3 regions of the Novosphingobium sp. TK46 genome follow, and region 1 is predicted to be linked to each of the others. Evidence: riboswitches for the same ligand, from Rfam matches in the RefSeq annotation. Region 1 holds a riboswitch; each other region holds the start of a gene.
The links. A riboswitch is a leader RNA that binds a small molecule or an ion and turns the genes downstream of it on or off. The one in region 1 is predicted to bind cobalamin.
Positions count from the first base shown of each region.

Region 2: another riboswitch for cobalamin. It lies ahead of ACXJ1Z_RS04395 (HoxN/HupN/NixA family nickel/cobalt transporter); the one in region 1 lies ahead of ACXJ1Z_RS11110 (TonB-dependent receptor).
Region 3: another riboswitch for cobalamin. It lies ahead of ACXJ1Z_RS17870 (ferredoxin-like domain-containing protein); the one in region 1 lies ahead of ACXJ1Z_RS11110 (TonB-dependent receptor).

Region 1 covers NZ_CM143963.1:2,313,323-2,323,871, forward strand. The annotation lists gene ACXJ1Z_RS11080 (RelA/SpoT family protein) at 1-451, shown strand, start outside; gene ACXJ1Z_RS11085 (peptidylprolyl isomerase) at 461-1,645, opposite strand; tRNA gene ACXJ1Z_RS11090 (tRNA-Ser) at 1,721-1,811, shown strand; gene ACXJ1Z_RS11095 (DUF983 domain-containing protein) at 2,334-2,780, shown strand; gene ACXJ1Z_RS11100 (hypothetical protein) at 3,022-3,201, opposite strand; gene ACXJ1Z_RS11105 (PepSY domain-containing protein) at 3,465-4,943, opposite strand; gene ACXJ1Z_RS11110 (TonB-dependent receptor) at 4,930-7,071, opposite strand; cobalamin riboswitch at 7,313-7,568, opposite strand; gene ACXJ1Z_RS11115 (TenA family protein) at 7,830-8,492, shown strand; gene ACXJ1Z_RS11120 (ankyrin repeat domain-containing protein) at 8,598-9,194, opposite strand; gene ACXJ1Z_RS11125 (catalase) at 9,194-10,549, opposite strand, start outside.
Region 2 covers NZ_CM143963.1:945,217-955,765, reverse strand. The annotation lists gene ACXJ1Z_RS04420 (DUF2846 domain-containing protein) at 1-370, shown strand, start outside; gene bluB (5,6-dimethylbenzimidazole synthase) at 395-1,033, opposite strand; gene cobO (cob(I)yrinic acid a,c-diamide adenosyltransferase) at 1,036-1,644, opposite strand; gene cobN (cobaltochelatase subunit CobN) at 1,637-5,392, opposite strand; gene cobW (cobalamin biosynthesis protein CobW) at 5,392-6,441, opposite strand; cobalamin riboswitch at 6,647-6,888, opposite strand; cobalamin riboswitch at 7,024-7,267, shown strand; gene ACXJ1Z_RS04395 (HoxN/HupN/NixA family nickel/cobalt transporter) at 7,525-8,544, shown strand; gene ACXJ1Z_RS04390 (hypothetical protein) at 8,592-8,786, opposite strand; gene ACXJ1Z_RS04385 (MlaA family lipoprotein) at 9,078-10,109, shown strand; gene ACXJ1Z_RS04380 (Ros/MucR family transcriptional regulator) at 10,272-10,549, shown strand, end outside.
Region 3 covers NZ_CM143963.1:3,743,926-3,754,474, reverse strand. The annotation lists gene ACXJ1Z_RS17890 (glycosyltransferase) at 1-222, shown strand, start outside; gene ACXJ1Z_RS17885 (glycosyltransferase family 2 protein) at 219-1,166, shown strand; gene ACXJ1Z_RS17880 (glycosyltransferase) at 1,163-2,263, shown strand; gene ACXJ1Z_RS17875 (multidrug effflux MFS transporter) at 2,574-3,800, shown strand; cobalamin riboswitch at 3,874-4,104, shown strand; gene ACXJ1Z_RS17870 (ferredoxin-like domain-containing protein) at 4,357-5,487, shown strand; gene ACXJ1Z_RS17865 (precorrin-8X methylmutase) at 5,487-6,116, shown strand; gene ACXJ1Z_RS17860 (precorrin-2 C(20)-methyltransferase) at 6,113-6,865, shown strand; gene cobJ (precorrin-3B C(17)-methyltransferase) at 6,862-7,614, shown strand; gene ACXJ1Z_RS17850 (cobalt-precorrin-6A reductase) at 7,590-8,339, opposite strand; gene cbiE (precorrin-6y C5,15-methyltransferase (decarboxylating) subunit CbiE) at 8,338-9,546, shown strand; gene ACXJ1Z_RS17840 (cobalamin biosynthesis protein) at 9,528-9,908, shown strand; gene cobM (precorrin-4 C(11)-methyltransferase) at 9,905-10,549, shown strand, end outside.

The DNA.
Region 1 (10,549 bases):
CGGCTGGCCGATGCAGGAGCAGGCGATATCGATCAAGGGATTGACGCCCGGGATGGGATTCCATCTCGCCGAATGCTGCCACCCGGTACCGGGGGACCGCATTGTCGGTCTGCGGCGACCCGATCACAAGGTCGAAGTGCACACGATCGATTGCCTGACGCTGGCCAGCGGCCTCGATGCCGACTGGCTCGACGTGTCTTGGGGCGAGACGACGACCGGCGCCATCGGTCGGTTGCGGCTGGTGCTGTACAACCGCCCGGGCACACTGGCCGAAGTCACCGATATTTTCGCACGCAATCGTGCCAACGTCGTCAACTTGCAGATGGTGCAGCGCGACGAGCCTTTCGGCACCTACGAGGTGGACCTGGAGGCCACGGACCTGGCGCATCTTACGCGTATCGTCGGCTCCCTGCGTGCTAGCGAGGCGGTCGCTGAAGCGCAGCGGGTTTAAGGCGAGCGTCTATTTGGCGCCGCGCTTCTTCTTGTTGACAACTGGTTTGGCCATCCGGCGGATCGGTACCGGCACGTTGCACACGTCGACGCCACCTGCGGGCTGGATGTAGAAATCGTCCTTGCGATTAGCGCGTGCGTGGACATAGCGGGCGAAGCTGGCACTGTCGGTCGCGAGGTACTCGTAGCGAGGCAAGTCGGGAACTTCGTTGCCCGGCCTGATCGAGACGATACCGGTGCGTTCCTCGGGCGTGGCATAGAACCCCAGGTCCGCGGTTCCGCGCGGCAGCGACGACAGGTTCTCGATGCCCTCGATGATTCGCCCGACGACGGCGATATTACGGTCGAGCTGGCGCGGTGCCTGCCCGATGACCGCATAGAGTTCGGCGCCGCTGCCGGTATCCGGTGCCACGTTGCGGCCCACGCCGACCGCGCCGTAGCAATGCACCGGCCAACTGCGCGCGCCCTCGACGGCGACAGGCCATCCTCCCACGAAACCGGCGCTTTGCGCATAGGAGTCGCGAATTTCCTTGGTGGTCAGATACGCCAGCGAGGCGGGTGGGCAGATATCTGCGAACTGTCCGCAATCGCCGGGCTTGCCCGCCACGTAGTCGGCCTGGGGCATCTTCTGCAGGACCGAGGGCAACGGCCGTGCCTGCGCCGCATTTTCGGCCTGCGGATCGCCCCATTGCACCACGTAGTTGTCCTGGGCCCTCACGATCGCCAGTCCATCCCACCAGTGCTCGGCCGCCAGCACTCTTATATTGGCTACCCATCCTTGCGAATACGGGGGGGCGATCAGCTGGATCACGACCCGCCGTAACGGCGGTGGTGCGACCGGCGCGACCATCGGAGCGGTGACCGTCGCAGCCACGGGCGAAGCGTCATCCGAACCGGAGCCGGGGCTCGCCAAGGTGGTGCTTTGCGAAGCGGTGGCATCCGCCGCAACTGCGACCGGCGCGGTGGGCAACGCAGCGGGCGGCGCAAGATCCATCACCAGCAAATTGTCCGGCGCGATCGCAACCCACTGCGCTGCCGGCGCGTCGGCCACGATCTGTGCCGGCGTGACCGGCGCTGCTGGCGCTGTTTGCGGGGCGCCTGCGGGCGCCGCTGGCGCGGCGTCCGCATAAGCTTGCCCGAACATTGCGAGGCATGACGCGGCGGGGATCAAGGCGAAACGAGGATGAAACGACATCGTTGATTGATGCCACGACCGCACCGCTTGCGTAACCCCCCGCGCCACGCTAGGGCCCGCCCCTCCAGTGCATGCGGAGCGGTGGCCGAGTGGTCGAAGGCGCTCGCCTGGAAAGTGAGTATACGCCAAAAGCGTATCGAGGGTTCGAATCCCTCCCGCTCCGCCATTTTCTCGCGTTAAAAGCTTGATTGTTAAGCCAGGTGGCTCTGTCAAATAGGTGCAATGGCAGGTAAGCTTAACCGGGGAAGGGCAGGTGAATGCTTTGTCCTTGCAGGCCGTTCAGTCTATCGCGGTACTTCAGTTTTTCACCGAAGGGTGATCCGGCTGGTGGTGCTGATGTATGTGCGCTTTCCGCTTAGCTTGAAAAACGTGAAAGACATGCTCTTCGGGCGCGGATTCGACATTTGGAACGAGAAGGTGAGGCTGTGGAAGATCAGGTTAGGGCCCATATTTGTAGAAAAGGTCCCGCGGAAGCGGGGCGGCAGGTTCAGGCAGATTAAGCCCGCCAGAGGTTCGCTTTCTGTCCAGGCCCACTTCCAAAACCGTTTGAGCCTGAAACGTTATCTAGTCGATCGAAGGCTTACAAGGAACGCCGCTCAGCTGCGCTGGACGGACAGCACGCTCGGTTTGCATCGGTATATTTGCCGCTTACATCAACGACCGACCGGAGTAACTGGACTTGGTTGATATGAGCGATGATGCACGGGTGCCCAATGATAACGCGCGCTGGATACTGCATTGCGGGATCAAGGGGCTTTGCCCGCGCTGCGGCAAAGGGCGCATGTTCCGGAAGTTTTTGAAGCTGCAGGATCGATGCCCGGTCTGCGATTTGAACTACAATTTTGCGGCACCTGACGATGGGCCAGCGTTTTTCTCGCTCTGCATCGTCGCCTTCCCGCTCACGTTCTTCGTAGTTTGGCTGCAGATCAGATTCGAGCCGCCCTTTTGGGTTCATCTTGTCACGTCGATACCCTTGCTTGGTCTAGGCTGCGTTCTTCCGCTACAGTATATCAAGGGGTGGTTGGTGGCTTCGGCATACGTGAACAATGCGCAGGAGGCTGGAACCGAAAAGCTCTGGGCCAAACTGAATTCGCGCGACGAATTGCGGGAAAAAGACGACGATAATCGACCGTAGTGTCGTGCATTGTCCCATCGGAGCAACCATCGAAGTGTCGATTTTCGATGAGCTGGTTATCGAGAATACGCAGTATGTTGGCAACAATCGCAACGACTTGGCTGAGGGTACGCGGCTCGGTCAAACAAATGCACCCACTGGCAAGCAGAGAAGGGTCGCGAGGGGGAATAGGGCAGCCTGCGATGCTGCCTTGGAGCCTTTTTTTGGTGGTGAACGACGCGGGAGCAGCCTCGCCTTCAGCTTACAAAAGCTGCCACCAACGCTTTTTGGCCCACAGGGTGACGCCCCGCTCCGCGGCCGCGCGTTGAAGGTCACGGGCAAGGGAGCGGATCTGCCGATCATTGAGAGCGAGTGAAACCTCAAAACGATGGCTGTCAGTTTCGACCGAGTGCGGCGCGAGCGCCTGCACAGTGATCACCATTCCGCTTTCACTTGGAGAACGCTTCCATCCAAGAAGGGCCCCCACGAGGCCTTGCCGCTGCATTCGTCATACTCCGATATTTTCATTTACCGCTAAACGCGTCGCAGTTCGGTATGTTGTGAGCATATCCTACGTTCAAACCACCATACCTAGCAAAGCGTTCACCCATCGAACACGGCCGGCGTCAACGCTGCGGTAGAACAACCTGCTGCCAAGCTGGTCGGCGAGTACTTCGCCAAGGGACAAGCAGGCGACAACCAATGTCAGCCGCCGCGGCGGGGGCGCCTGAGGCGTCTCCAGGCGATCAAGATGCCGCTGACGGACGTGACCAATCCCACGATCGAGAGCGACCACAAAAGGATGTCCCACGACGGGCGGTTCAGCGTGAGGCCGTTCAGATCCCATTTGTGCAGAAGGTCGAAGCACCACCGGTAAAGCCGTCGTCTCGCGTCGAGGTCACCCAGCAGCATGCCGCTGTCAGGATCGATGTGGACCCATGTGGCGGCAGCATCGTCGAACCGGACGCGCAGGATCGGTAATTTCGGCGGCGAGCCGACCTCGTACCAATAGGCGTCGGGTGTGGTCAGGCGTTGCACGGAGATGACCGAAGCGTCGGGGACGAGCTTTCGCACCGCTGCTTGCAGATCGTTCCAGCTTCTTTGCGGCGCCTTGAGGGTCCGGGCATCCAGAATGACGGGTGCATCGGCTCGATCGATCGTTAACAACTCGCGACCCGCAGACCAGTTTATCGTCATGCGTCTGGCGTCCGGGGCCAACGTGGCAAGTTTCCAGGGCGCAAGCGGCAGGGGCGGCGACGCATGCGCGTACACCGCGAGCGATCTCGTTGCGATGCCCCTGCTTGCGAAGAGATGGAATGGGTCCACCGAAAGCCAGCCGCTGAACATCCATGTCAGCAATGCGAAACCGCCTGTCAGCCCGGCGATATGATGCCAGCACATCCAGCCGCGATAGGGTATGATCCGGCCATCGCGGAAACGGCGCTTGCCGACCCGCACTCTCAGGATGCCGATCCACATTCCCGTGACGATCGCCGCGATGCATGGTCCCGCCACCCACATCACCACTTGCCGCCAGGCCTCGTTGTTCTGCCTAAGTACGGTGGGATAGATCCAGTGTGGGACCGAGCCCACCCAGTTCCAGAAACGTTCGCGGCGATCGGTCTTCTGCACCACGCCGCCGCTGGCAGACGATACGTAGAGTTCGGTGCCGACCGCATCGGCGAGCGACACCTTCCATAACGGCCTGTGCCGATCGAAGCCGCCAGCCACGGTCCACTGATCGCGGTCGAGTAGCTTTATCGTCCCGGCCGGGTTGCCGCCGAACCGTTCCGCTACGCGGCGGGCGAGCGACGCATCGACAGGGGCCAGCTTTTCGCCGGCCGTGGCAGGGACCGTGACCGCACTGCCAGTCCAGGGTTCGATGCGCCATACCGGCGAAGCGTCGCGCATCTCGAGGGCCATTGACCGCGGCAGGCCGGTGCCTGCCTGCTCCAGCGCGGCGAGCGGTTGAACGTTCACCCGCAGCCAATCGATGGCATCCTGACCTCTCGCCGTCTCCCGCGCCGTCAGCGACGGAAAAGGGACGTAGATCATCACCAGTCCAGACAGCAGCCAGGTGGCGAACAAGAGGCAGGACGCGATGCCGATCCAGCGGTGGACAAGATAGAGCCAGCGCTTGATCCTGTGACCCGGCGCTTGAGCCTTGCCCTTAGAAGCGGCCACGAAGCGCGACCTCTACCGAGCGGGGGCGGCCGAGGATCCACTGTTCATTGTTGTAGGCCGAGATCGCATATCGTTCGTCGAACAGATTGAGCCCACGCAGATCGATCGCGACGTTCTTAGTCACGGCATAGGAGATCCCGGCATCGATCACGGTATAGCCCGGGATGCGGAAAGCGTTTGCCGTGTCGGTATACCGCCGACCCACATAGCGCAGCCCGGTTTGCGCGCGCAGCCCGCGATCGCCCTGCCACGTCAGCCACAGATTGCCCGCACGCTCGGGAACATCGAAGGGTGTGTTCCCGGATAGATCGACGTTGCCGCTCAGGAAGCTCTTGTACTCGGCGTCGAGTATCGTCCCGTTGGCCTCTATCCCGAAGCCGCCGGCGAGGAGAAGCGAAAGCGAGGCTTCGATGCCCTGGGACGCCTGCTTGCCGATCTGCTCGATCGGACCGTTCGTCACCCTTTGCGCCGCCAGCCCCTTTTTCACGATCCGGTAGGCGGCAAACGTCGCCGATCCGCGACCATCGAGAAAACTGGCCTTGATGCCGGCCTCGATCTGATCGCCTTTGGCATTCGTGAACAGGAACTGTGCCGCGTTCGTGGTAAAAGTGGTCAGCGTGCCGATCGGATCGACGCCGGTCGCGTATTGGCCATAGATCGAGATCGTGGGGCTCGGCTGATAGACCGCGCCGATGCGCCAGGTGAAATCGGTGAACTTCTTCTGCGCGACGCCACCCGGAAACGCGTTGGCCGTGCCCGAGATCACGCCATCGGTATAGACGAAGTTGCGGCGCTTCACGCAATCCTCTTCATAGCGAAACCCGGCGATCAGCGAGAGCCGGCTGTTCAGCTTGAGCCGGTCCTCACCGAAGATCGCCCATTCGCGGGTGCGCGTGCGGTAACGGGGGAGGGTCTGGTCTCGACTTGCGAGAAAGCCGGGATCGAAGTCGAAGGGATCGACCTCGTCCGTGTAAGTCGAGAAGTCGAAGTTGTGCGCGTAATCATGCTTGATGTAATTGGCATCGAAGCCGAGCACCAGGTCATTCGCCATCGCGCCGCTCAGCGGTGTCTTGATCGCGACCGTGCCCTGGTTGCCGACTTGTTGGCTGTCATGGATGATCCCGACGTTGTCTGCGCGATAGACGTTCCCCGGCGTCCCGCTGCCCAGACCGTTCCGGCAATCGCCGTCAGCCTCGATGAAGCAATACAGGTCCAGCGAGTACCACGTCCGCTTCGTATCCATGCGATACGTCGCGTTCGAAAAGGTGATCGCGTCGTTCGCGGACCATTCGATCGTCAGCGTCTCGCGGTCGTCGAGGTAGCGGATCGTGGCGTCCGATACCTCGTAGTTGCGGTGGCGAAGGCGGTCGTCGATGCGGCCTGCGACCAGCGGCGTACCCCAATACCGCATCGGTTCCTTGCGCGCGTAGTCCGCGCGTAGCGAGATCGACAATTCGTCGGTAGGCGTGAAGGCAAGCGCCGCGCCAAGCGCGAAGGACTTGCTGCGACCGCGATCCACATAGCCGTCGGACCGGCGATAACTTGCATCGATCCGGTAGCCAAGGACATCGCCGAGCGGTCCACCGGCACCGGCGGCGAGTTGCGCTGTGTTCTGGGATCCGTAGCTTGCCTGAAGGTCTATCACCTGCCGATCGGACGGTTTTTTGCTGATGACATTGATCGCACCGCCGAGTGCGCCTTGCCCGTAGAGCACCGAGGCCGGGCCGGTCAGAACCTCGATACGATCCACGTTCCACGGATCGCTCGGGAACGTGACGGTGCCGTTCAGGGGGAACTGGCGGACCCCATCGACCAGTTGCAGGACCGATCCCTGGCCCGCAAATCCCCGGGCCGCCAGTGCCGTGCCGCCGTCGCCCTGGTTCGAGGCGTTGGTTATGCCCGGCGCGCGCGATACCGCCTCGGCGACGGTAAGATCGCCGCGCATCCGAATTGCGTCGCCATCCACCGTCGACACGCTGGCTGGCATATCGAGCGGTGTCAGCCCGAGCCGGCTGCCGGTCTGGGTGGGTAGATTGAGCCCCAGACCTGCCTGACCGACGACGAGAATGTCCTCGGCTTCCGTCTGCTCCGACCCTGCTCGATCCTCTGCCACGGCAACGCCGGGCATGCCCGAAAGCGAAGTGGCCAGAACGAGTGTCTTCCATCCAGCGTGATTACGATAATTCCTGCACATGACGATTTACCCCCGGCGCCGAGCGACATCCGACGGGGGCCTCCGCACGATCTGCGGACGACGGTGTGCCGAACGGACGCGCAGACGCCCGGCGCAAACGCCGTTGCGGTCCCCGCCGCATCTTCGTCGCTCAGACGGAGTTCACCGTGCCGCGGCCATCCCCTGGGCCATAGGCAAGAGCGACCAGACGCCGGCAGGTCTCCTGGCTCGCGGGTCATCGCTTGATGCACGGCCTTCCCAGGCCTCGCTCGATTTAGCGTCCGACCCAGTGGCTGGCGGCGTGGCTTTCTGCCCACGCCACACATGTACATCGCGCTCGCCGCTTACAGTTGCAGGGACAGCCTCGGCTTCGGATGCCCGACATCGCTGTCGATCACCTTCACCGCGTTCCCTTTTAATCCTCTTTCGAGGAACCGGCGCGATCAGTATCCCGGCCGTTCATGGAACGAGCAGGACGGCCGCCCGATAGCTAGCGTCCGTCGTATCCGCAAGCCCGCAGTGTGTTGCCGGCCGGCGAACTCGGGACGGCTGCCGAACGAAAACGTGGACAGCAAAACAGACAGGGGGACACCGTATGTTGAAGCGCCTATTGCCGGTGCTCCTCGGCTGCCGGGCCGGGCTTCATCTCGTTCACGTCTGCAAGGAGGCTGTTCGCGACGGCGGTCCGGGCAACTTCAACCAAGGATCACTCAATGAGCTTTTGCGATGCGATGTGGGATGAGGTCGCTTCGATCCGGCGTGCTATCCTGGCGCAGCCGTTCCTGTCCGAACTCGCCGCAGGAACGCTGCCCGTCTCCAGCTTTCAGCACTATATCGTGCAAGATAGCCTGTACCTTTCAGAATACGCCCGCGTCCTCGCGATCGCTGCGGCTCGCGCGCCGACCGCGGCGGGCAGGCTCGAGTTTTCGGATGGCGCCAAAGTTGCCGTGCAGGTCGAGGAAGTCCTCCACCAGTCGTTCTTCGCGCGCTTCGAAGTGACTCCCGCAGTTGCGGGCATGACCGAACCCAGCCCGGTTTGCCTGGGCTATACCAGCTACCTTGCCAGCCTGGCGGCAACCCGCAGCTATGAGGAGCTGATCGCCGGCATCCTCCCATGCTTCTGGGTGTATTGGGAAGTGGGATGCCACATCAAGCCGATCGCGGTGCAAGCGAACACATACGACGCATGGATCGACACGTACGCCGACCCCGCGTTCGGCGAGGCGACAGGCAGAGTGCGTGCGCTGGTGGATGCGGCGGCGAGCACCGCGTCGCCCGGCACCGTTGCGGCGATGGCCAAGGCGTTCCGAACAGCCACCCGCTACGAATGGATGTTCTGGGATTCAGCCTATCACCAGATCGGATGGCCGATCTGATCCCGGCGCGATCGCAACGGTGATCCTCGCGCCTTGCGTTCGCGGCTACGCCGGTCGGCATACCGGCAGGCGCCGCGCCCGGCCGAGCGAAAACGGTGCTGCCCGTTACGGCGTATCCAACTTTCGGGCCACGGATTGATTGCCTTGCGCGTCCGCGACGCTGGCGGCGGAGCGGCCCGAGCTGTCCACGAGCGCCTTGTCGGCGCCGGCTTCGATAAGCATGTCGATCTGCGCAGCGCGGCCGAACAGCGACGCCATCATGAGTGCCGTCTGCCCAGCTTTGTTGCGTGCGTTGACGTCGCACTTTTCTTTAAGCAGGCGCGCGGCAATCCGGTCGTCACCCTTGAATGCGACGCCCATCTGCGCGGTGTTGCCCTGGTTGAGGTCCGGCTTGCAGGCGTCCGCGCCAGCCTTGATCAACGCTTCGACGGCACCCCCCTGACCGTCGTAGGCGGCCAGGATCAGCGGTGTGAAGCCGCGCGAATCGTACCCGTTCACGTCGGCGCCATTGCGCACCAGCACGGGGATCAGGTCCGCCCGGCCCAGCTTGGCCGCTTCGAACAGCAACTCCTGCCGCCGCGCGGGCGAGGGCAGGGTTGCCGCCTGTTGAGAGCGAGCCTGTCCGGTCGGCGCCTTCTCCGTAGCCCCGGTGGCTGGAGCCGGGGCAGTGGCGAGGGCGGTCGCGATAAGCAGGGCAAACATCACTGCTTGCCCTCGTAGCGGGCGGGGAGGGCCGTCTTGTACTCGCTGATGGCCCGGGCAACTTCGTCCATCGGCACGTCGACGGCTTGTGCCAGTTGGCTACCCAGATCCTTGTCGGCCTGCGCGAAGTAGCTGACCATCACCACCTTGGTACGCATGGAAGTGACCACGCCCAGATCTCCGGCCAGGTTCTTCACGAGGTCGGCCTTGTCCGCCGCGCTCAAGGAGCGGTAGAATTGACCCGCCTGGTCGAATGGCTCGGTCTTGGAGATCGGCGCCGTCTGCGCGATCGCGTCGATCCTGGTCGGGGTCGGCGCGTAAGCCGGGTTCACCGTCTTGCCCTGCGTGACCGACGGAAAGTAGTTCACGTCGACCTTGCCGGTCTTCTCGGCGGCATCCAACTGCCCATCCTGGTTATTGTTGACGACCGCTACTCGCGGGCGGTTTACCGGAAGGTCCATCACGTTGGCGCCGATGCGATAGCGCTGCGTGTCGGAATACGAGAAGAGCCGACCCTGCAGCATGCGATCGGGCGAAGCCTCGATACCGGGCACCAGATTGGCGGGGGCGAAGGCCGATTGCTCGGTCCAGCGGAAGAAGTTGTCGGGCACCTGGTTCAGCGTCATCTCGCCGATCTTGCGGAACGGTACGTTCAACCACTCCTTGGTGTCATCGAACGCGTTGTATGGCAGCTTGCCGATCTGCTGGGGTGTCAGGGTCTGGATCATGAGATCCCAGGTTGGGTTCTCGCCCGCCGCGATCGCTCCATAGAGATCGTCTGTCAGGTAATTGAACGGAGCCTTGTTGGCGGTATCGCCATTCAGGTTCTTCACGCCCTGGCGGCTGATCCAGCGAAACTTGGCGAAGACGACCTTGCCGTCCTGGTTCACCAGCTTGAACGCGTGGACTCCGTTGCCGTCCATCGTGCGATATGAAGCCGGGGTGCCAAGGTTCGAGTACACGTGGACCAGCATGTTGGTCGCCTCGGGCGTGCCGGAGAAGAATTCGAACAGGCGGTTCGGATCCTGCTTGTTGGTCACCGGCGAAGGCTTGAGCGAGTGGATCATGTCCGGGAACTGGATCGCGTCACGGATGAAGAAGATCGGCAGGTTGTTGCCCACCAGATCCCAGTTACCCTGGTCCGTGTAGAACTTCACCGCAAAGCCGCGCGGATCGCGCAAGCCCTCGGGCGAGCCGGAGGGGTGGATCACTGTGGAGAACCGCACGAAGACCGGCGTCTCCTTGCCACTGGCGAACAGCGAAGCCGTCGTTACATCGGACAAGCCTGCGGTGGCGCGGAAAACACCGAGCGCACCGGTGCCGCGCGCGTGGACGACACGCTCGGGAATGCGCTC
Region 2 (10,549 bases), 1.4 Mb from region 1:
GATCTATGTCGTGCGTCGCGGCTTCATGGGCGGGTTGGCCGGCATGAAAGTGATGATCGAGGGCGTGGCCTCCGGCCAGGTGCGCATGAACCAGTTCGTCATGGCAGAGGTGCAGCCCGGCACCTACACGGTCGAAACGGCCATGGCGCGCAACGGTATGAAGCCATCCAATTCGCAGACCACGCTGACAGTGCAAAGCGGCGAAACCGCCGTGATACTTGCCGGGTTGCAGATGGAGGCGATGCACGCGTCCACCACCCAGCAGCGCCTGCTCGGTGCCGAGGCGCAGATGGAAATCGGGCGGTCCAAGATGGTCCAGTGGACCCACGGCTCGGCAGAGGCGCCCTATCGATCGAGCGCCGCTCTCTAGGCAGGGGCTCGCGCACAGACGCGATCAGCGCGAGCAGATGTTGTCGTGCCAGTCGGTGCGATCCTGCCACCCGGCGCGTTCCAGTTCCGGAACGATGTCGGGGGCCAGGGGGTATCCAAGGCAAAGCAGCGCGACGAACCGCCATTCCGGCGGGACGTCGATCATTTGGGTGACCGTCTCGGGATCGGCGATCGAAACCCAGCCGAGCCCCAAACCTTGCGCGCGCGCGGCAAGCCATAACGTGTGGATCGCCAGCACGACCGACCAGATGCGGGTCTGCGGCATCGTCGCTGCGCCAAGACCAAAGCCGACCTGCGTGGCATCGTCGCAGAAGACCGCGATGATCTCGGGCGCATGATCGAGACCGTGCAGTTTCAGCGCCGTGTAAGCGGCGCGGCGGTCGGCATCGGAGAAAGCTTTTCCCGCGCGTGCGCGCTCCGCCTCGACATGGACGCTCAACGCCTCGCGCAGTTCGCTCGAGCGCACGCGAACGAACCGCCATGGCTGCGAATTGCCCACCGATGGTGCGGTCTGCGCTGTCTTCAGCAGGGCGATCACCAGATCCTCGGATACCGGATCGGCACGGAAGTGGCGCACGTCGCGCCGCCACGCCAGCAGCGTGGCGAGGTCATCGCGAAACTCCGGACCGAAATGCGGCGCCATCGTCAGTATTCGACGCCCGCTTGTGCCTTTACGCCCTGCTCGCGGAAGGGGTGCTTGACCATAGTCATCTCGGTGACGAGGTCCGCCATCTCGATCAGGGCTTCGGGCGCGTTGCGGCCGGTGACGACGACGTGCTTCATCTCGTCCTTGGCCTCTAGCACCGCCAGCACTTCGTCCAGCGGCAGGTAGTCGTAGCGCAGGACGATGTTCAGTTCATCGGCCAACACCATGGCATAGGCGGGATCGGCGATCATCCGCTTGACCTCTTCCCAGGCGGCGCGGGCGGTGGCGATGTCGCGGGTGCGATCCTGCGTGTCCCAGGTGAAGCCTTCGCCCATCGGCTTGAACTCGACTTGCTCGGGGAAGGCGTCGAACACGACCTTTTCGCCGGTTTCCCAGGCGCCTTTGACAAACTGCACCACGCCCACCTTCTTGCCGTGGCCGATCGCGCGCAGGACCATGCCGAGCGCGGCGGTGGTCTTGCCCTTGCCCTTGCCGGTGTGGACGATCAGCAGGCCTTTTTCGATCGTCTTGCCGGCCACGATCCGGTCGTGCGCGGCCTGCTTCTTCTTCATCTTTTCGGCGTGGCGTTCGTCGGTACGTTCAACCATGGTCTTGTCCTGCCAATTGCGTTGCTAGGGAGGCGAGCACTACGCCCGCGCTGTTGGATCTGGGGCGCCACAGCCCGCGTTCGAGCGCTTCGGCAAGGCGTGCAGCGGTTTCGCGCAAGGCGGCGGGATTGGCCTCTGCCATGAACGCGCGCACCGCCTCGTCCTCGATGAAGGCGGCGTAGACCATGTCGAAGTGGTGGTCCTTTACCGCGTGGGTGGTGGCAGCGAAGGCGAAGAGATAGTCGACCGATGCGGCGATCTCGAACGCGCCCTTGTAGCCGTGACGCATGACGCCGGCGATCCACTTGGGATTGGTGACACGCGCACGCACGACGCGGCCGATCTCGTCCTCCAGCGTGCGCACGACCGGGCGTTCGGGGCGGCTGTGGTCGTTGTGGTAGGACAGCGGCGCGGCGCCCTTCAGGTGTTCGACCGCTGCGGCGATGCCGCCTTCGAACTGATAGTAGTCGTCGCTGTCGAGCAGGTCGTGCTCGCGGTTGTCCTGATTCTGGACCACGGCGTCCACTTGCGACAGGCGCGCCGCGAACAGGTCACGCTCGGCCTCGCCCTCGACCCCGGCGCCATAGGCGTAGCTGCCCCAGTCGAGATAGATCTGGGCCAGATCGGCGCGTTCGTGCCACAGCTTTTCGTCGATCATCGCCTGCAGGCCGGCGCCGTATGCGCCGGGCTTCGACCCGAACACGCGGTTGCCGGCGCGGCGCGCGGCGGTTTCGGCGCTCTCGCCCCGGTCGAGCAGGTCGGCGGTCTCGGCGCGATGCCGCGCGGCGGCGGGATTGTCCTCGTCGGTTTCCTCCAGCGCCATGATCGTGCGCGCGGCGCTGTCGATCAGGTTCATCTGTTCGGGAAACGCATCGCGAAAGAAGCCCGACACCCGCAAGGTCACGTCCACGCGCGGGCGGCCGAGTTCGGCCAGGGTGATGACCTCGAACCCGGTGACACGCCCCGAGCTCCATTCCCAGCGCGGCCGCACGCCCATCAGCGCGAGAGCCTGCGCGATGTCGTCGCCACCGGTGCGCATGTTGGCGGTGCCCCATGCCGACAGGGCCATCGCCTGCGGATATTCGCCCTCGCGCTGAAGATAGTCGTCGACCAGCAGTTGCGCCGAGCGCGAGCCCAGATCCCAGGCCACGGCGGTCGGGATCGCGCGGGTATCGACGGAGTAGAAGTTGCGTCCCGTCGGCAGCACGTCGGGTCGTCCCCGGGTCGGAGCGCCCGAAGGACCGGGCATGATGAAGCGGCCATCGAGACCGGCGAGCAGCGCGGTACTTTCGGCTTGGCCGCACTGCGCAACGCGGGGCGCAAGATTGGAAGCGATCTCGGCCATGACGGCCGCCGTGCGCTCACCGATGGCGTGGTGCACCGTGCCTTCGACCAAGGCGGCGGCGAGCAGTTCGAGCCGCTCCACCGTGTCGCCCAGGGTACGCCAGGGATCGTCGGACACGGCCTGCAACAGCGCGGGCCGCGCACCGTCGCACGGATCGGCCATCCGGCAGTCCAGCGGGTCGAACCCGAACCCGAGATCCTCCGCCATCGCCCGCAGCAGCGAGGCCTGCCCGGGCCGATCATAGCCGCGCGGGGTCCGGGCGAGGGCGACCAGCAGATCGCGCTCCAGCCGACCGGTGGGCGAGCGGCCGAAGATGTGCAGCCCGTCGCGGATCTGCATCTCCTTCAACTCGCAAAGGTAGTTGTCGATCGCGGACAGCGCATCGTCGCCGTCCCCGCTGGCACCGGCGTCCTTGTCCAGCCCTTGGCTTCGCGCCAGATCGATGATGTCGCGGCGCAGGCGGTCCAAACGGCGCGGATCCATACCGGCGGCGAGGTAGTATTCATCCACCAGCGCTTCGAGCTGCTTGAGCGGTCCGTAGCTTTCCGCGCGGGTAAGCGGCGGGGTCAGGTGGTCGATCACCACGGCGGATATGCGCCGCTTGGCCTGGCTGCCTTCGCCGGGATCGTTGACGATGAAGGGATAAAGCTGGGGCACCGGGCCCGCGCAGATCTCGGGAAAGCATTCGGCGGACAGCGACAGGGCTTTGCCGGGCAGCCATTCGAGATTGCCGTGCTTGCCGACATGCACGACCGCATGCGTGGCGAAGTGCCGGTTCAGCCAGACGTGGAACGCCAGGTAACCGTGCGGTGGCGGCAGCGCGGGGTCATGGTACGTCGCCTTGGGATCGACGTTGTAACCGCGCGCCGGCTGCACCGCGACCACGACGTTGCCGAAGCGGTGTACGGGCAAGCGGAACGTGCCGTCGCGGATGAACGGATCGTCCTGCGGCTCTCCCCAGCGCGCAAGCATGGCATCGCGCGCGGCAAGCGGGATTGCGGCGAAGGCTGCGCGATAGTCCTCCAGCGGCAGCGCGATCTCGCCCGGTCGGTCGCGCGAAGCCGGGGCATTGGTCACCCCACCCGTCATCCGTTGCATGAGCGCGGCGCCGTCCAGCGGGGCATCGCCGACGTCGTAGCCCGCAGCGCGCAGGCTCGCCAGGATCGAGGCAGCGCTGGCCGGGGTATCGAGGCCGACGCCGTTGCCGATGCGGCCATCGCGGTTGGGATAGTTGGCCAGGACCAGCGCCACCCGGCGCGTCGCGGCGGGGGTCCGTCGCAATCGGGCCCACCCGGCGGCGAGATCGGCGACGAAGGCGACGCGATCGGGCGCGACCCGTGGCACGACGATGCCGCACTGCGTCACTTCGTCGAACCGCTGCGCCGCCTTGAATGCGACGGCGCGGGTGAACACGCGACCGTCGATCTCGGGCAGGGCGACGTTCATCGCCAGGTCGCGCGGCCCCAGGCCTCTAGCGGCGGCGCGCCAGTCGGCTTCCTCGACCCCGGCGAACGCCACTTGCAGGATCGGGCAATCGCCGCGTTCGAGCACGCCGGGATTGCGTGGCTCGGATGAGGACGAGGCCGCGAAACTGGTGGCGTTGACGATCACGTCGGGCGCTACTTCGGCGATGAAGCTGCCCAGCCACTCGAGCACGAACGGCTCGCGCAAGGCCCGGACATAGACCGGTGCGACGTTGAAGCCACGTTCCCCCAGCGCTGCGACCATCGCATCGATGGCCTCCAGCGTGGCCGCGATCATCAGCGCGCGGTAGAACACCAGCACGGCGACCGGCGCACCCGGCTTCCAGCGCGCTTTCAGATCGGCAAGGCCGGGGCGGTCGAGCCCGGCGATGTAAAGCCCGGCGTCGGCCACCGGCACCGGATCGTCGGGCGCGCCGCAATCGCGACCGATCGCGCGCGCGGCGGTGCGCAGGAACGCCAGCGCGTTCGCGATACCCCCTTGTCGCATGTATTCGCGCAGGCGGCCCACTACCGGCTCGGGCAGAGTGCCGGCCAGATCGAGCGCCGGGTCGATCTCTCGCCCCTCGGCCAGCGCGGCGAAGGCGATCCCCTTGGTGCGCGCGAGGCCGGCGATCTCGTCGATACCGTAGGGCCAGTAGCTCTTGCCCCCCAGCAGCACGACGCAGACGAACTTTGCGTGCGCGATCACCTTCTCGACGTACAGGTCGACCGAGTAGGGGTGCTTGAGCTGCAGCAGGTTGGCAAGGCGCACGCTCGGCGCGCCCGGCTCGGCTTGGGCGAGCGTGGCCGCAGCCTTGGCGAAGCAGGCCAGCTCGCTGTCCGCGACCGTCAGGATCACGATATCGCCAGGTGACTGGTCGAGATCGATCGCCTCCTCGCCGTTGGAGATCGTGCCGGGGGTGGCGGACAGCAGGTGCATCAGGCGGTGACGGCTCCGAGCAGGCCGGCAAGGCCCGCTTCGATCGCTTCGCGGTCGAGGCCCTTTTGCCCGATCACCACCAGCTGCGTGCGGCGTTGCTCGGCAGGCGCCCAGGCGCGGTCGTAGAAGTGCTGGATGCGCGGGCCGACCGCCTGCACCACCAGGCGGCTCGACTTGCCGGCGACGGCGACCATGCCCTTGATGCGCAGCACGTCGTGCCGCGCGATCAGCGTGCCCATCGTCGCGACCAGCGCGTCGAGGTCCGCCACTTCGGCGCCGGACAGGACGAAGCTGTCGAAGTCGTCGTGATCGTGGTCGTCGTCCAGTCCGTCGATATGCGAGGGACGCGAGTCAAGATCGTCCTCGGCGGCGGCGGTGATGCCCAGCAGGGCGGCGATATCGACGGCGCCGTGATCCGCGCGGACGATCTTGACGCCGGGGCGGATCTCGGCGGCGACTTGCGCTTCCACCCGGGCCAGCGCCGCTGCGTCGACCAGATCGGTCTTGTTGAGCACGACCATGTCGGCGCAGCCCAGCTGCTCTTCGAACAGTTCCTCGAGCGGGCTATCGTGATCGAGGTTTGGATCGGCGGCGCGGGCGGCGGCGAGCGCCACCTCGTCCGTGGCGAAACGACCGGCGGCGACCGCGTCTGCATCGATCAGCGCGATCACGCCGTCGACGGTGGAACGGGTGCGGATGTCCGGCCACTGGAACGCCTTGACCAGCGGCTTGGGCAGGGCGAGGCCCGAGGTCTCGATGATGATGTGCTCGGGCGGATTGGGCCGGTCGAGCAGCTTCATCATCGTCGGCAGGAAATCATCCGCGACGGTGCAGCAGATGCAGCCGTTGGCCAGTTCGACGATGTCGTCCTCGGGACAGGCGTCGTCGTTGCAGCCCCGGACCAGTTCGCCGTCGACGCCGACATCGCCGAATTCGTTGATGATCAGCGCCAGGCGACGGCCGCCCGCATGGGTCAGCAGGTGGCGGATCAGCGTGGTCTTTCCGGCTCCCAGGAAGCCGGTGATGACGGTGGTGGGTACTTTGCTCAAGACGATCATCCTTGCGCGCCGGCGACGTTGCGCGACACGGGGCAGGCCGAGCTTGCGCAGTGGCATGGCTCGACGGGCGGCACGCGCGGGCGGGCAGGCGCGAAAGCACCCGGCGCGACCATGCCGCTGCGGCCCCGGGCCGCGTTGCATGTCGTCGCTCAGACGGAAAGTTCATCCGTGCCTTGGCCAACCCCTGGACCACGGCAAGAGCGACCAGACGCCGGCAGGTCTCCTGGCTTGCGGGTCGTCACACGATGCACGCCTTCCCAGGCCTCGCATGTCGCAGCGTCCGGCCCAGTGGCTGCCTTTCCCGGTCTGGGGAAAGACGATGTGCATCGCGCTCGCCGCTTACAGTTGCAGGGACAGCCACGGAGTTGAGGAGCCCGGCCCCTCTCACCGCATTCCCGTTTAAGCCTCTTGCGAGGCACCGGCGCGATCTACGTCCCCACGATGGCAGGCCACCTTGGGGACAATCGGGCGATACCGGCACCGAGCCGCCGGGGCAAGGCGGGAGTTGCGCGCGTCGTCCCTTGCGCGGTCCCTTGCGCCCGCATAAGGATGAGTGGCCCGGTCGCGAAATCGGCAGGGCAAGATCGCGCCGGTGTCCCGAAAGGGGCTTAATAGGGAATGCGGTGCGGAAGGGTTTTCCTTTCAACTCCGCGGCTGTCCCTGCAACTGTAAGCGGTGAGCGCGATGCATACGCTGGCGGCCAAGACGGCACGCCGGCAGCCACTGGGCCGGACGCTGCGACATGCGAGGCCTGGGAAGGCCATGCATCAAGCCTTGACCCGTGAGCCAGGAGACCTGCCGGCGTCTGGTCGCTCTTGCCGTGGTCCAGGGGTTGGCCAAGGCACGGAAAATGACTCCGTCTGAGCGACGCAACGTGCGGCGGGGGCCGCACCGGCATCGGTGTGCCGGGCGCTGACTGGCGTCCGTTCGGTACGCACGATCCGGCCGTTCGCACGGAGGCCCCTTGCCAGGATCGCTGACGCCGACGGGGTTGGACAGGGATATGCAACAGGCGCAGGTAAGGCCGGTCGCGAGCGATGCGGGCCGGGCAGTCGCTTCGATATGGGCTTGGGCATGACGCCGGCGACCATGACCTTGCGCGGACGCGTCACCGTGCTGTTCGTGCTGCTGGTCGGCGCGAACCTGTTGGCGTGGGGCTGGGCGCTGAGCGCGTTCCACGGCAACACGCTGATGCTGGGCACTGCGCTGCTCGCCTGGAGCCTGGGGCTGCGTCATGCGGTGGACGCCGACCATATCGCCGCTATCGACAACGTCACGCGCAAGCTGATGCAGGATGGCCAGCGACCGATCACGGTGGGGCTGTGGTTCGCCATCGGTCACTCGGCGATCGTCCTGATCGCGGCGACCACCATCGCGCTGGCCGCTACCACCCTGACCGACTTCGAGGCGATCGGTGCGAAAGGGGGCGTGATCGCGACGATCGTGTCGGCGGGCTTCCTGTTCGCCATCGCCATCATGAACCTGGCGATCCTGCGCGGTCTGTGGACGCGTTTCCAGCATGTGCGGAAAGGAGGCTCGCACACGCAAGAGGATCTCGACATGCTGCTGGCGGGCGGCGGGGTGATCGCACGCGTGCTGCGACCGTTGTTCCGGCTGGTCCGTCGCAGCTGGCACATGGCGCCGCTGGGGTTCCTCTTCGGCCTGGGCTTCGACACCGCGACCGAAGTCGCGATTCTGGGTCTGTCCGGCGCGCATGCCGCCGATGGCGTATCATTGGGCACGGTCCTCGTGTTCCCGGCGCTGTTCGCGGTGGGGATGGCGCTGGTCGACACGATGGATGGCGTCATCATGCTGGGCGCGTACGAGTGGGCCTTCGTCAAGCCGATCCGCAAGCTGTACTACAACCTGACCATCACCGCGATTTCGGCGCTGGTGGCATTGGTGATCGGCTCGATCCAGACGGTGGCGTTGCTGGGTGAAAAGCTGGGCCTTACCGGCGGCGTATGGACCCAGGCAGGCGTGTTGTCGGCCCAGTTCAATACGCTGGGTTTCCTGATCATCGGCCTGTTCATCGCCTGCTGGCTGGTCAGCTACGTCGTGTACCGATGGAGCGGGCTGGACGGCGATGCATGACATAGGCCCGCCTTGGGTTTTCCCGCGTTGCAGGCAGGGCTTGCCCCCTATGGTGTCTGCGCATGCTCCAGGCGTGAAGCCGGCACGGTGTTTCGTGCGATCTGTTCGATGAAGTTCGCACGCGCCTCGTAGATCGCGGCAAGTTGCAGCTGGCCGTCGCGATCATGCCCGCTGATCGCCAATGCCGCGTTGGTACGGTGCCGTTCCGCCTGCTCCAGATACTGCTCGGACGATTGCGGCATTGTCTGGATCCCTGGAGCGAACCCGGCTGTGGCTCGACACCCTTTCGTCGGGATCAGGTGCCTTGCCCGCAATGGCACGGTTGAACCATGTCATTGGTATTTTTGCTTGATTGCACACGGGCCGCCGCTCAACGGCGCGGCGCGCAGGGTCGTCATCGCCGCTTGTCGAGAACCTCCATCGCATGGCGTCACCGATCGCGAATCTTCTGTCCTACAAAGTCGTAAACGGGCATGTCGCGATCTGCCGCAATTCGAGGGGAAGAAGCGCGGCCAACAGGATGATGGGCGCTGATGTTGATTTTGACGAGTGCGGTGCTGCTTGCGGTCGGACCGCTGGAGCCGCCGCAGACGACGCACGCTTGGGTCGGCGCCGCGAGCCTTGCATCGTCCGTACCGGCTTCTTCGTCGGAGCCGCTGGCCCAAGATCCGTCGCGCGTTCCCGCGCCACCGCCGACCATCGTGCTCCCGCCGCTGCCGACAGAGCCGAATGCCCCCTCGGTGCCGGTATCGCCGGTAGCGGTGCCGCCGGGCGAGAATACGCGGACAGGCGATATCGTCGTCGCCGGGCGCAAGGACACGCCGGGCGATCCCCTGCGAGCGGTAAACGCCGAAGCGTTCGCGATCACCCAGAAAGTCGACGACGCGGTGATGGGTCCTGCGGCACGGACATACAAGGAAACCGTTCCGCGTGTCGCGCGCAAGGGCATTCACAACTTCCTGTACAATCTTCGCGAGCCGATCGTATTCCTGAACTACATGCTTCAGCTCAAGCCGGGCAAAGCGGTGGAAACGGCGGGGCGTTTCGCGATCAATTCGACCATCGGCGTCGCCGGGTTCGTCGACGTGGCCAAGCGCAAGCCATTTCGTCTGCCCCGACGCTCCAACGGCTTTGCCAATACGCTGGGATACTATGGCGTGCGGAACGGGCCGTTCCTGTTCCTGCCGATCGTCGGTCCGACAACCGTGCGCGATCTGTTCGGCGGTGCGATCGACCGGCTGGTCCTGCCGGTCGGCGTGGGCAGCCCGTTCACCAGCCTGACGTATTCGGTGCCGGCCGGCGTACTCGGCGCGCTCGACCATCGTTCCGAATTCGACAAGACGCTGAAGGATCTGCACGCCAATTCGCCCGATCCATACGCCGCGACCCGCGCGTTCTATCTAAGCCGGCGGCAGGCCGAGATCGATGAGTTGCATGGACGCGGAACCGGTGATCCCGCGGGTATGACGGGGCCGCCGCCAAGCGTTCGACCGTTCGTGCCCGAGGGCCTGGCACCGGAAGTAAAAGACACTTCGCCGTCGGAACCGCCCGCCCAACTCGATTGAACATCGCCGGCGCAATGCAATCTATAATCCGGCCCGATGCGGATTCATTCTACAATGCCGTGCCGGATGTGAACAAAACGGCCCTTGATTGATTGTTAAGCACGCTTGCCGAATGAGATTGCGGCGCTTACGTGGTTTTGCCCTTTGCTGGAGATTGTTGAATTGGCTGATAACGACAACCTGCTCGAGATGACGTCCGATATCGTCACTGCCATGTTGAGCAATAACAGCGTCCCCAGTGACCAACTTCCCTCGCTGATCACGTCGGTGTATTCCGCACTTTCAAGTCTTGGACAGGAAGCGCCCGCTACGGCGGAAGAGGAAAAGCCGACGCCGGCAGTAACCGCGCGCCGCAGCCTGGCTGATCCGAATGTTCTTATCAGCATGATCGATGGCAAGCCGTACAGCAGCCTGAAGCGGCACGTCGCCGGCCACGGCTA
Region 3 (10,549 bases), 1.4 Mb from region 1:
CTCGCCTGCGTACAACCGCACCTGCCATCATCCGCGCATGGCTGGTCGGCGGCATTGGAGCAAGCATTCGCCAGCCACTTGCCAGCTCGCCAGCGTGACATGATCGACGATGCGCCGGCGCTGCGCGCGGCGACCTGGCTCGAGAATCTTGCCCATCGACTGTGGGACTCGCCTGTCCCGAATTCACCCTTACCCCTGCCCAAGGAGCCCGCCCTGCCATGACCACGATATCCGCTGTCACCTTGGCAAAGGGCCGTGCCGATCATCTGGCCAACGTGGTGATCGGCTTGTCGCGGCAGACCGAGCTGCCGACCGAACTGATCGTGGCGGTCATGCAACCGGAACGCTACGAACTGCCCGAAGCGCCTTTCCCGATCCGTCAGATCATGGTGGCGGGCGAGGAACTGCCACTGGCGGCGGCACGCAACCGCGCTGCGCACGAGGCCTCCGGCGATATCCTCGTCTTCCTGGACATGGATTGCATTCCCGCTCCCGAGTTGATCGCCGACTACTCCGGCTTCATGACGGGATTCGACGGTCTTCTGATGGGCGAGGTGCTCTACCTTCCCGGGGGTGCGACACAGGGTGACTGGAATAGCGACGCGTTCGCGAAAGTGGCGGTAAAGCACTCGGATCGTCGGGGCCCACCGCCAGATGGGATCGAGATATGCCAGGACTATCGCTGCTTCTGGTCGCTCAACTTCGCGATGCGGCGGGCGACGTTCCTGAACGTTGGCGGATTTGACGAACGCTACTTTGGCTATGGCGGCGAGGACACCGATTTCGGCAAGACGCTGAGCAAGGCCGGCGTGCCGATCGCGTGGGCAAAGGGTGGTCTGGCGTATCACCAGTATCACCCGCACCACATGCCGCCGGTGCACCATCTCGAAAGCGTGGTGCGCAATGCTCAGTTGTTCGAAGCCAAGTGGGGCTATCGGACGATGGGGCATTGGCTGCACGCCTTCAAGCTGATGGGCTTGATCGAGGATTTGCCCGGCCATCCCGTGCGCATCCTGCGTGCCCCGGGCGAAGAAGACCTTGCCCTGACCGGTCAGCAAAGCCACCAACCTTACGCCAATACCGCGCGGGTGCTGCGCTGGCTGGAAGCGAACGTCGTGCCTTCGACCGCCACCGCGCCCACCAGAAAGGACGCGGTGGCTGCGTGAAGATCGCGATCCTTGGCCACGTTCGCCAGCGGATCTCCGAGCCGTTCGCCGGTGGGATGGAGGCGCACTGCTGGCACTTGGCCAAGGGCTTGCAGGATCGCGGGCATGAGGTGACGCTGTTCGCCTCGGGCGACAGCGATCCACGCTTCGAAATCGACGCGGTGGTCGACACGCATTACGAAGCTACCTTTCCATGGGCGGAGCATCGCGGATCCGCTCCGCTGATCGCGCACCTGGACGCCGGCTATGCTGACGCGTGTGACCGCATCGCCGGCGGTGGGTTCGACGTGGTACACAACAACAGCCTTCACCGGTTCCCGCTGGAGCAGCGGCGCACGGCGATCGTGCCCACCGTCACCTCGCTTCATGTGCCGCCGTATGATGCTCTGCACTGGTTCGTCTCGGCGAGCCCGTCGCCGCGACATCGCTTGACAGTTACCTCCGCCCGCCAGTTGCAGGCCTGGTGGCCGCAAGGTGCTCCCGCGCAGGCCACGGTGCTGCATAACGGGATCGATCCGGCAAAGTGGCCCTTCGTCGCGCGCGGTAACGCCGAGGCTGTATGGTGCGGTCGCATGACACCGAACAAGGGGCCGCATCTGGCAGCGCGCGCTGCGCGGCAGGCTGGCATCGATCTCACGCTTTATGGTAGCATCGAAGACGGCGATTACTGGCAGGCCGAAGTCGTGCCCCTGCTTGGTCCGCATGTGCGGTACGGTGGCCATCTGTCAGGCGAGCGCCTTGCTGCGGAACTTGGCCGTGCATCGCTGTTCCTCTTCACCCCATGCTGGGACGAGCCGTTCGGATTGGTCGCCGCCGAGGCGATGGCTTGCGGCCTGCCGGTGGCAGCGTTCGACATGGGCGCCGCATGCGAGGTGATCGGGGAGGCGGGCGTTTTCGCACCGGCAGGAGATGTCGATGCGCTGGCGGCTGCCATCGCTCCGGCCATGGCAATTTCGCGCAGCACGCCGCGCGATCGCGTGCTGCGCTTGTTTACCAGGGACCGGTGGCTGAATCGCTGCGAGGAACTCTATCGCGAAGTCTCTAGAACGATAACGACACCGGCTGTCACGACCGTGGAAATGGCGGACGTGCGGTAGGGGTCGCGAGATGCTTAAGGCGACGATTGATCCATCGTATCGGCCCCGCATTCCGCCACGAAACATGAGATGGTCCGCAAAGAGTATTGATATTCCACGCAAGAAGAAACTTTACGGTATGGTGAAGCGTCTATCCGCATGTCGGCTGCGCCGGCACCGTGCGCTTGATCGACTGGTGATCAGCATGGGGTGATCCGTGCCTGCAAGCGTCATGCTGTGCATGCTATGGCCGATCAGCCGGGCTCCGGACGGGAGCGCTGAGCCGGGTCGATTGCGCACTATGCCGAAGCGAACAATGAGTAGAACGACAATGAAGCCGCAACACGCCTCCTCGGGAATGTACCCGCGCGAGTTCATCATTTTCATAGCCGCATTGATGGCCGTGAACGCGCTGGGCGTGGACTTGATGTTGCCCGCCCTTGCTCAGATCGGTCGCGAGCTGGCAGTGACCGCGGCCAATCACCGGCAGTGGGTGGTGATGGTTTACATGCTTGGCTTCGGCACCGGCCAGCTTGTGTATGGCCCGCTCGCCGATCGTTTCGGACGACGTCCGGTGCTTATTGCCACGCTGATCGGATTTGTCGCAGCCAGCGTCTTTGCGGCAAGTTCGGCGACGTTCGAAGCGTTGCTGAGTGCGCGGTTGCTGCAGGGTCTGATGTCCGCGTCAACTCGGGTCCTGGCCGTCGCGATCGTACGCGATGGCTCGTCCGGGCGACAGATGGCGCGGACGATGTCGGTTGCGCAGATGATCTTCTTCCTCGTGCCGATCCTGGCGCCAACCCTGGGCCAGGCACTGCTTACGATCGGACCCTGGCGGTTCATCTTCTATGCGCTGGGCGGCTTTGCGGCCTTCGTACTCGCGTGGACGCTGCTGCGGTTGAAGGAGACTTTGCCGGATGCCGGGCGGGTTGCGATTTCGCTGGCGAACCTGCGATCGAGCTATCGACTTACGCTCACCAATCGATTCTCGATCGGCTATGCGATCGCCGCGTCGCTGACGTTCGGGGGCATCATCGCCTTCGTCTCATCGGCGCAGCAGATTTTCGTCGATGAATTCGGTGCCGGGGAGCGCTTTACGATCCTTTTCGCGATCTGTGCCGGGGCGATGGGCTTGGCGTCGTTCGCGAACAGTCAGCTGGTCGAGCGCCTCGGCACCCGGTGGATTTCGCAAGCCGCGGTACTTTGCCTCATCGCGCTTTCGATCATCCACGTCGGCATCATCGCGACCGGGTCCGAGACGTTGTTGAGCTATATGGTGCTGCAGGCCTCGAGCATGACCTGTATCGGCCTGTGCGGTTCGAATTTCGGGTCGATGGCGATGGAGCCGGTCGGGCATATCGCCGGGACGGCATCATCGGTGCAGGGGTTCATCACCAGCATCGGCGCCGTGCTGGTCGGGTTTGCGATCGGCCAGTCGTATTCCGGTACCACGCTGCCTCTCGCGGTCGGTTACCTGAGCATCGGCGTGGCGGTGCTGGTGATCATCTACTTCGTCGAAAAGGGCCGGCTGTTCCATCCCCTCGAAGCTCCGGCCTGAGCCTACGACAAGAGCCATTGGCTTGGCGCTCGGTTTGGTCTAGGCGCTTCGCCGAAGTGCGGGGCTAGCCCTGTGTTTTGTTGATCGCGCCGGTGCCCCCGCAAGGGGCTTAATCGGGAATGCGGTGAGGGGGCTTGCCTCCAACTCCGCGGCTGTCCCTGCAACTGTAAGCGGATAGCGCGATGCGCAAGCTCTCCACGTTGGAAGAGCAGCCACTGGACGAGGCGCGTGCGCTTTGTCTGGGAAGGCGCGCATCAAGCTGTGACCCGTGAGCCAGGAGACCTGCCGGCGCACCGGTCGCTCTTGCCTGATCCAGGGGATGGTCATGGCACGGTAACTCTCCGTCTGAGCGACGAAGCTGTGCGGCTGGGGCTGCATGGTCGCGCGGGTTTCGGGTGCCTTGGCATGCCCGCCCGTCGTCGCGCGCCGACCGGTTCTGCCGGCAAGCCCCCGCCATCGTCGCCGTAGGTGTGTGGAGGTTGCCGGTGTTCATGTCGTGCAGGGTTCCGCCAAGCGTGTCGCCTGCGTTTGCAGCCCACGGGCGGCGTAAAGCGCGGTGAGCGACTTTGCGATCAAGGGATGGTGCCCTGATGCCTGGCACCCGATGATGGCGGGCGATGGCCTGCTGGTCCGGATCAAACCGCCGCTTGGCGTGCTGACGCGCGAGCAGGTTCTGTCTGTGTGCGAGGCGGCGCAGGCACACGGCAGCGGCGCGATCGATCTGACCCGGCGCGCCAACCTGCAGCTTCGCGGCATCGGCGCGGAGGGCTGGGCCGCCATGATCGAACGACTGCTGGCCGGCGCACTGATAGATCGCGACCCGATCCGCGAGACCCGTCGCAACGTCATGGTCGCACCTGATTGGCGGGCAGGCGACGACACGCACCGCATCGCCAGCGAATTGCTCGGACGGCTCGATGAGCTACCCGACCTGCCGGGCAAGATGGGGTTCGTCATCGACGCCGGAGCAACCTGCACCCTGCGCGAAGAGCCGGGTGATTTTCGTATCGAGCGCGGGGAGGGCGGCCAACTTATTCTGAGAGCAGATGGTCGGGATCACGGCATTGTCATCGCGGAGGGGCAGGAAGTCGCTGCACTCTTTGCCCTGACGAGATGGTTCGTGGCGAGCGGCGGCGCGGCGGCGGGACGCATGGCAAGACACGATCCAGTGCTTCCCGCCTGGGCCACCGGAAACATCGCCCCATCGCGCCAGCGTCAGCCTATTGCGCCAGGCCATCACGAGCTGGGCAGTGCCTATGGTTTGGCCTTCGGACGTATCCAGGCCGATGAACTCGCAGCAGCTATCACACAATCGTCGGCAGTGGCGGTCCGCTTCACGCCTTGGCGCGTCGTTTTGTTGGAGGGTGTTTCGATCGGAGCCATAGCGGGTCTGTTGGACGATCCGCACGATCCGCTGCTCCATGTCGATGCCTGTCCCGGGGCACCAAGCTGTCCGCAAGCTACCGTGGTCACGCGGGATCTTGCGCGCCGTTTGGCCCCGCTCGTCGCAGGACGGCTGCACGTGTCGGGTTGCGGCAAGGGTTGCGCGCGGCCGGGGCCGGCGGACATCACCGTGACCGGTCGCGATGGACGTTACGACCTTGCCACCCAGGCGCGTGCCGGAGCGCCCCCCTCCCACACGGCACTCACCCAAGATGAAATCCTGCGCCAGTTCGGAGCTTCCTGATGCCGCATGTCTATGAAACCGATGGCGCCGCGATCTATCGCAAGTCCTTCGCCATGATCCGAGCCGAGGCCGAACTGGCTCGCTTCGACAAGGACGAGGAGCCTGTCGCGGTGCGGATGATCCACGCCGCCGGGATGGTGGAGCTTGGCCCCCATATCCGTTTCTCGCCGGGTTTTGGGGTGGCGGCGCGGACCGCATTGAACGCCGGGGCGCCGATACTGTGCGATGCGCGCATGGTGTCAGAGGGGATAACCCGCGGCCGGCTTCCCGCGGGCAATCCGATCGTATGCACGCTGCATGATATCCAGGTGCCGGACATGGCGCGTCGGATGAGCAACACCCGCTCGGCCGCCGCGCTGGAGTTATGGCGCCCGCATCTCGGCGGCGCGGTGGTGGCCATCGGCAATGCGCCGACCGCACTGTTCCATTTGCTCAACATGCTGGAGGATCCCGCTTGTCCTCGGCCGGCAGCGATCGTCGGCTGTCCGGTCGGCTTCGTCGGTGCGGTTGAATCGAAAGCCGCCTTGTGGGCGAAGCAACCGGTGCCTTGCTGCATCGTCGAGGGACGGCTTGGCGGCAGCGCCATCACCGTCGCCGCCATCAACGCGCTGGCGAGCCGCGCCGAATGAGCCTGGTCTCTCTTGCCCCTTCCGTGCCTTGCGGAACGATACACGGTGTTGGTCTGGGGCCCGGCGCGCCCGACCTGCTGAGCGTGCGGGCCGATCGGCTGGTTCGTGGCGCTCGCCACGTCGCCTACTTTCGCAAGGCTGGCCGGCCCGGACAAGCCCGTCGTATTGCGGAAGGCATGCTGCGTGCGGACGTGGTCGAGATCGCGATGGAGTATCCAGTCACGACCGAGATCCCGCTGACCGATCCGCGCTACAACGCGCAACTTTCGGCGTTCTACACTGAGAGTACCGAGCGGATCGCGGCGCTTGCCCGCGCCGGCGATGACGTCGTCGTACTGTGTGAGGGCGATCCGTTCTTCTACGGCTCGTTCATGCACCTGCACTCGCGATTGTCGGGCGTGGTGCCGGTCAACGTGGTGCCGGGCATCACCGGCATGGCGGGCGCGTGGAACGCGACAGGGGTGCCGATTACCTGGGGCGACGACGTGCTGACAGTCGCCATGGCTACCTTGCCCGAAGACGAGCTGGTTCGCCGTATCCGCGATACCGATGCTCTGGTAGTGATGAAGATCGGTCGTAACCTACCCAAACTTCGTCGCGCCGTCGCCGCTGCCGGGCGTGAACAGGCCGCCTGGCTGGTCGAGCACGCGGCGATGCCCAACCAACGCGTCACTCCGCTGATAGAGGCAGAAAACGTCACGCCTTACTTCTCGATCCTGCTAATCCATGGGCAGGGGCGCCGGCCATGATTCCCGGCTGGCTAGCCATTGCCGGCTTGGGACCGGGAGATGATGCCCTGGTGACGCCGCAAGTCAGCACGGCGCTGGCAGAGGCGACCGACGTCATCGGCTATATTCCTTACGTGGCGCGGGTTCCCGCGCGCGAGGGGCTGACACTTCACCCATCGGATAACCGCGTCGAACTCGATCGCGCCACCCATGCGCTGCGGCTGGCGGCCCAGGGGCGCCGCGTGGTGGTGGTGTCTTCGGGCGATCCCGGCGTCTTCGCGATGGCGTCCGCGGTGTTCGAGGCGCTCGAAGCAGGGGACGCGGCTTGGCGGGAACTGGACATCTGGGTGCTACCCGGCATTACCGCCATGCTTGCCGCCAGCGCGCGGGCCGGGGCACCTCTGGGTCATGATTTTTGCGCTATCAACCTGTCGGACAACCTCAAGCCGTGGGCGCTGATCGAGAAACGACTGCGGCTGGCGGCCGAAGCCGACTTCGCGATGGCGTTCTACAATCCACGCTCGAAAGCTCGGCCCGAAGGATTTTCGCGCGTGCTGGATGTGCTGCGCGAAGCGTGCGGTCAGGATCGCCCGATCCTGTTCGCCCGGGCGGTGACCACGCCGGACGAGGAGTTGCGCGTGACGACGCTAGGCGCGGCACTGCCCGAAATGGCGGACATGCGCACGATGGTCATCGTCGGCTCCAGCCAGACCCGGATCATCGAACGTGTGACAGGTCCAATCCTTTACACTCCGCGTTCGGCTTCATGACCCAGCCAATTGAGCACGTCTCGCGGATCGTGAACTACGTGGCGCGGCGGCAGCATAGGCCGCTGGATCATCAGCACCGGCAGGCCAAGGCGGCGGGCGGCGATCAGCTTTGCCTCGGCGCCTCTGCCGCCTGCATTCTTGCAGACCACCAGTTCGACGCCATGGTCGCGCATCAGCTGCTCGTCTCCTTCGGCGGTAAATGGTCCGCGATCCACCACCAGTGTATGGCGCGGGAGTTTTGGTGGCTGGACGGGCCAATCGACGAACCGCAGCAAATAGTGATGCTGTGGCTGACAGGCGAAAGCCTCGACGTGCATGCGCCCCAGCGCCAGCATCACCCGCAGCGGCGGCTTGGCGAGCGCGGCGGCGGCATCGGCAATGCTGGGTACATGGGTCCAACGATCGCCGGCTACCGGCTCCCAGCCCGGACGGGTCAACGCGATGTGCGAAATGCCGGCAAGTTTCGCCGCCTCGACGGCGCTCACACTCATCGTCGCGGCGAAGGGATGCGTCGCGTCCACCAGGTGTGTCACGCGGTGAGACCGCAGATAGTGGACCAGCCCTTCAACGCCGCCAAATCCGCCGATCCTGATGGGAACGGGTTGCGCGCGCGGAGCTTCGGTCCGTCCGGCGTAGCTCAACGTCGCCACGATGCCGCAGGCGGCGAACAGCTGCGCCAGCGCACTGGCTTCGGTCGTACCGCCCAGCAAAAGGACGTTCGGCATGGCTGACACGGCATCTTCGGCATGGCTGACGATCATCGGCGTGGGAGAGGATGGCGCCGAAGGTTTGTCAATCGCAAGCAAGATTGCTCTGGCAGCGGCCGAGCTCATCATTGGGCCGGCGCGGCACCTCGCGCTGTTGCCCGCATTGTCCTGTCCGGTCATCGAGTGGCCGGTGCCGTTCGCCGATGGCCTGCCCATGCTCATGGAGCGCCGTGGCCGGCGCGTCGTCATGCTGGCATCGGGAGATCCGTTCTGGTTCGGCGCCGGAACCAGCGTGACGCGACATCTGAAACTGGGCGAGTGGATCGCTCATCCTTCGCCATCGACGTTCTCGCTCGTGGCCGCGCGGCTGGGCTGGGCGGTGCAGGACGTATCGTGCCTGGGGCTTCACGCCGCGCCCTTGCAGCGGCTGCGCCCCGAACTTTGCCCCGGACGACGTGCGATCGTACTGCTGCGCGATGGCGAGGCGGTCGCGACTTTGGCCCGTTATCTGACCGAGCAGGGCTTCGGCGCATCGACGTTGCATGTGCACGAGGCGCTGGGCGGCCCGCGCGAGCGTATGCGCAGCGTCAAGGCGGCAGCCTTCGTATGGGGCGACGTCGCTCATCCGGTCGCGGTGGGTATCGACTGCGCCGGTGAAGGTGATGTTCTTCCACGCAGCGCCGGACGCGCAGACGGCTGGTTCGCATCCGACGGTCAGATCACCAAGCGTCCGGTGAGGGCGCTCACGCTTTCGGCATTGGCGCCACGTGCGGGCGAACTGCTATGGGATATCGGCGCGGGGTCGGGGTCGATCGCCATCGAATGGCTGCTGAGCCATCCCGCGAACCGCGCCTGTGCGATCGAAGCGGACCCATCCCGTGCCGATCGCGCCCGGGCAAACGCCGCCGCACTCGGCGTCGATCGCCTTGAGATACTCAACGCCCGCATGCCCGATGGCTTGCCCGATGGTCCGCTACCCGATGCGGTGTTTATCGGTGGCGGTCTGTCGGAACGACTGCTGGAAGTGCTGTGGGCCAGGCTTACTGCGGGCACCCGCCTCGTCGTCAACGCCGTGACGCTCGAGTCTGAGGCTTTGCTGATCCGATGGCATGGGCTGCGGGGCGGGGAACTGCTTCGTATCGAACTGGCCGATGCGGTTCCGCTTGGTACCCGCACCGGCTGGCGATCACGCTATCCCATCGTGCAATGGAGCACCGTTCTGTGATCGTGGCAGGCTTCGGCTTTCGCAAGGGCGCGGCACTGGCCTCGCTGCTTGCCGCGTTCGAGCTGGCGCAAGAGGGAGAGGGGCAGGTGACCATGCTTGCCACCGCGCAGGATAAGGCCTCGGCCTTGCTCTCGCTTGGCGAGGCGCTTGGCCTGCCTGTCGCCGGCGTCTCCCCCGATCGCCTTACCTCGATCCCGACGGCTACGCGCTCTGGTCCGAGCATGAGCGCGCGCGGTACCGGCAGCGTTGCGGAAGCTTCGGCGCTTGCCGCTGCCGGTCCCGGATCGCGTTTGGTGACGACGCGCCGGATCTCGGCCGATCGCATGGCGACTTGCGCCATAGCCCAAGGACTTTCGACATGACGGTTCATTTCATCGGCGCAGGCCCCGGTGCGCCCGATCTGCTGACGCTTCGTGGCCGGGATTTGATCGCCGCCTCGCCGGTATGCCTTTATGCCGGCTCGCTGGTCCCGCAGGCGGTGCTCGCACATTGCCCGCCCGGGGTGCGGATCATCAATACCGCGCCGCTCGATCTCGACCAGATCGTTGCCGAAATCGCCGCCGCGCATGCCGCCGGGCAAGACGTGGCGCGCCTGCATTCGGGTGATCTTTCGGTATGGTCGGCGATGGGGGAGCAACTGAGACGACTACGGGCGCTGGCGATCCCGTTTTCGATCACGCCCGGTGTGCCCGCATTCGCCGCCGCCGCTGCGGCGCTGGAGAGTGAGTTCACCCTGCCCGAGGTCGCGCAATCCCTGGTGCTGACACGCACGCCGGGGCGGGCCAGCACGATGCCGCCCGCCGAAAGCCTGGCCAACTTCGCGATGACCGGCGCGACCCTGGCAATTCACCTGTCGATCCACAATCTGGCGAGCGTGGTCGCCGACCTGGCACCTCGATATGGCCATGATTGCCCGGTTGCGGTTGTGTGGCGTGCGAGTTGGCCAGACCAGCGGATCGTTCGCGCGACGCTGGCGACGATCGAGCAGGCGGTTGCGGGTTCC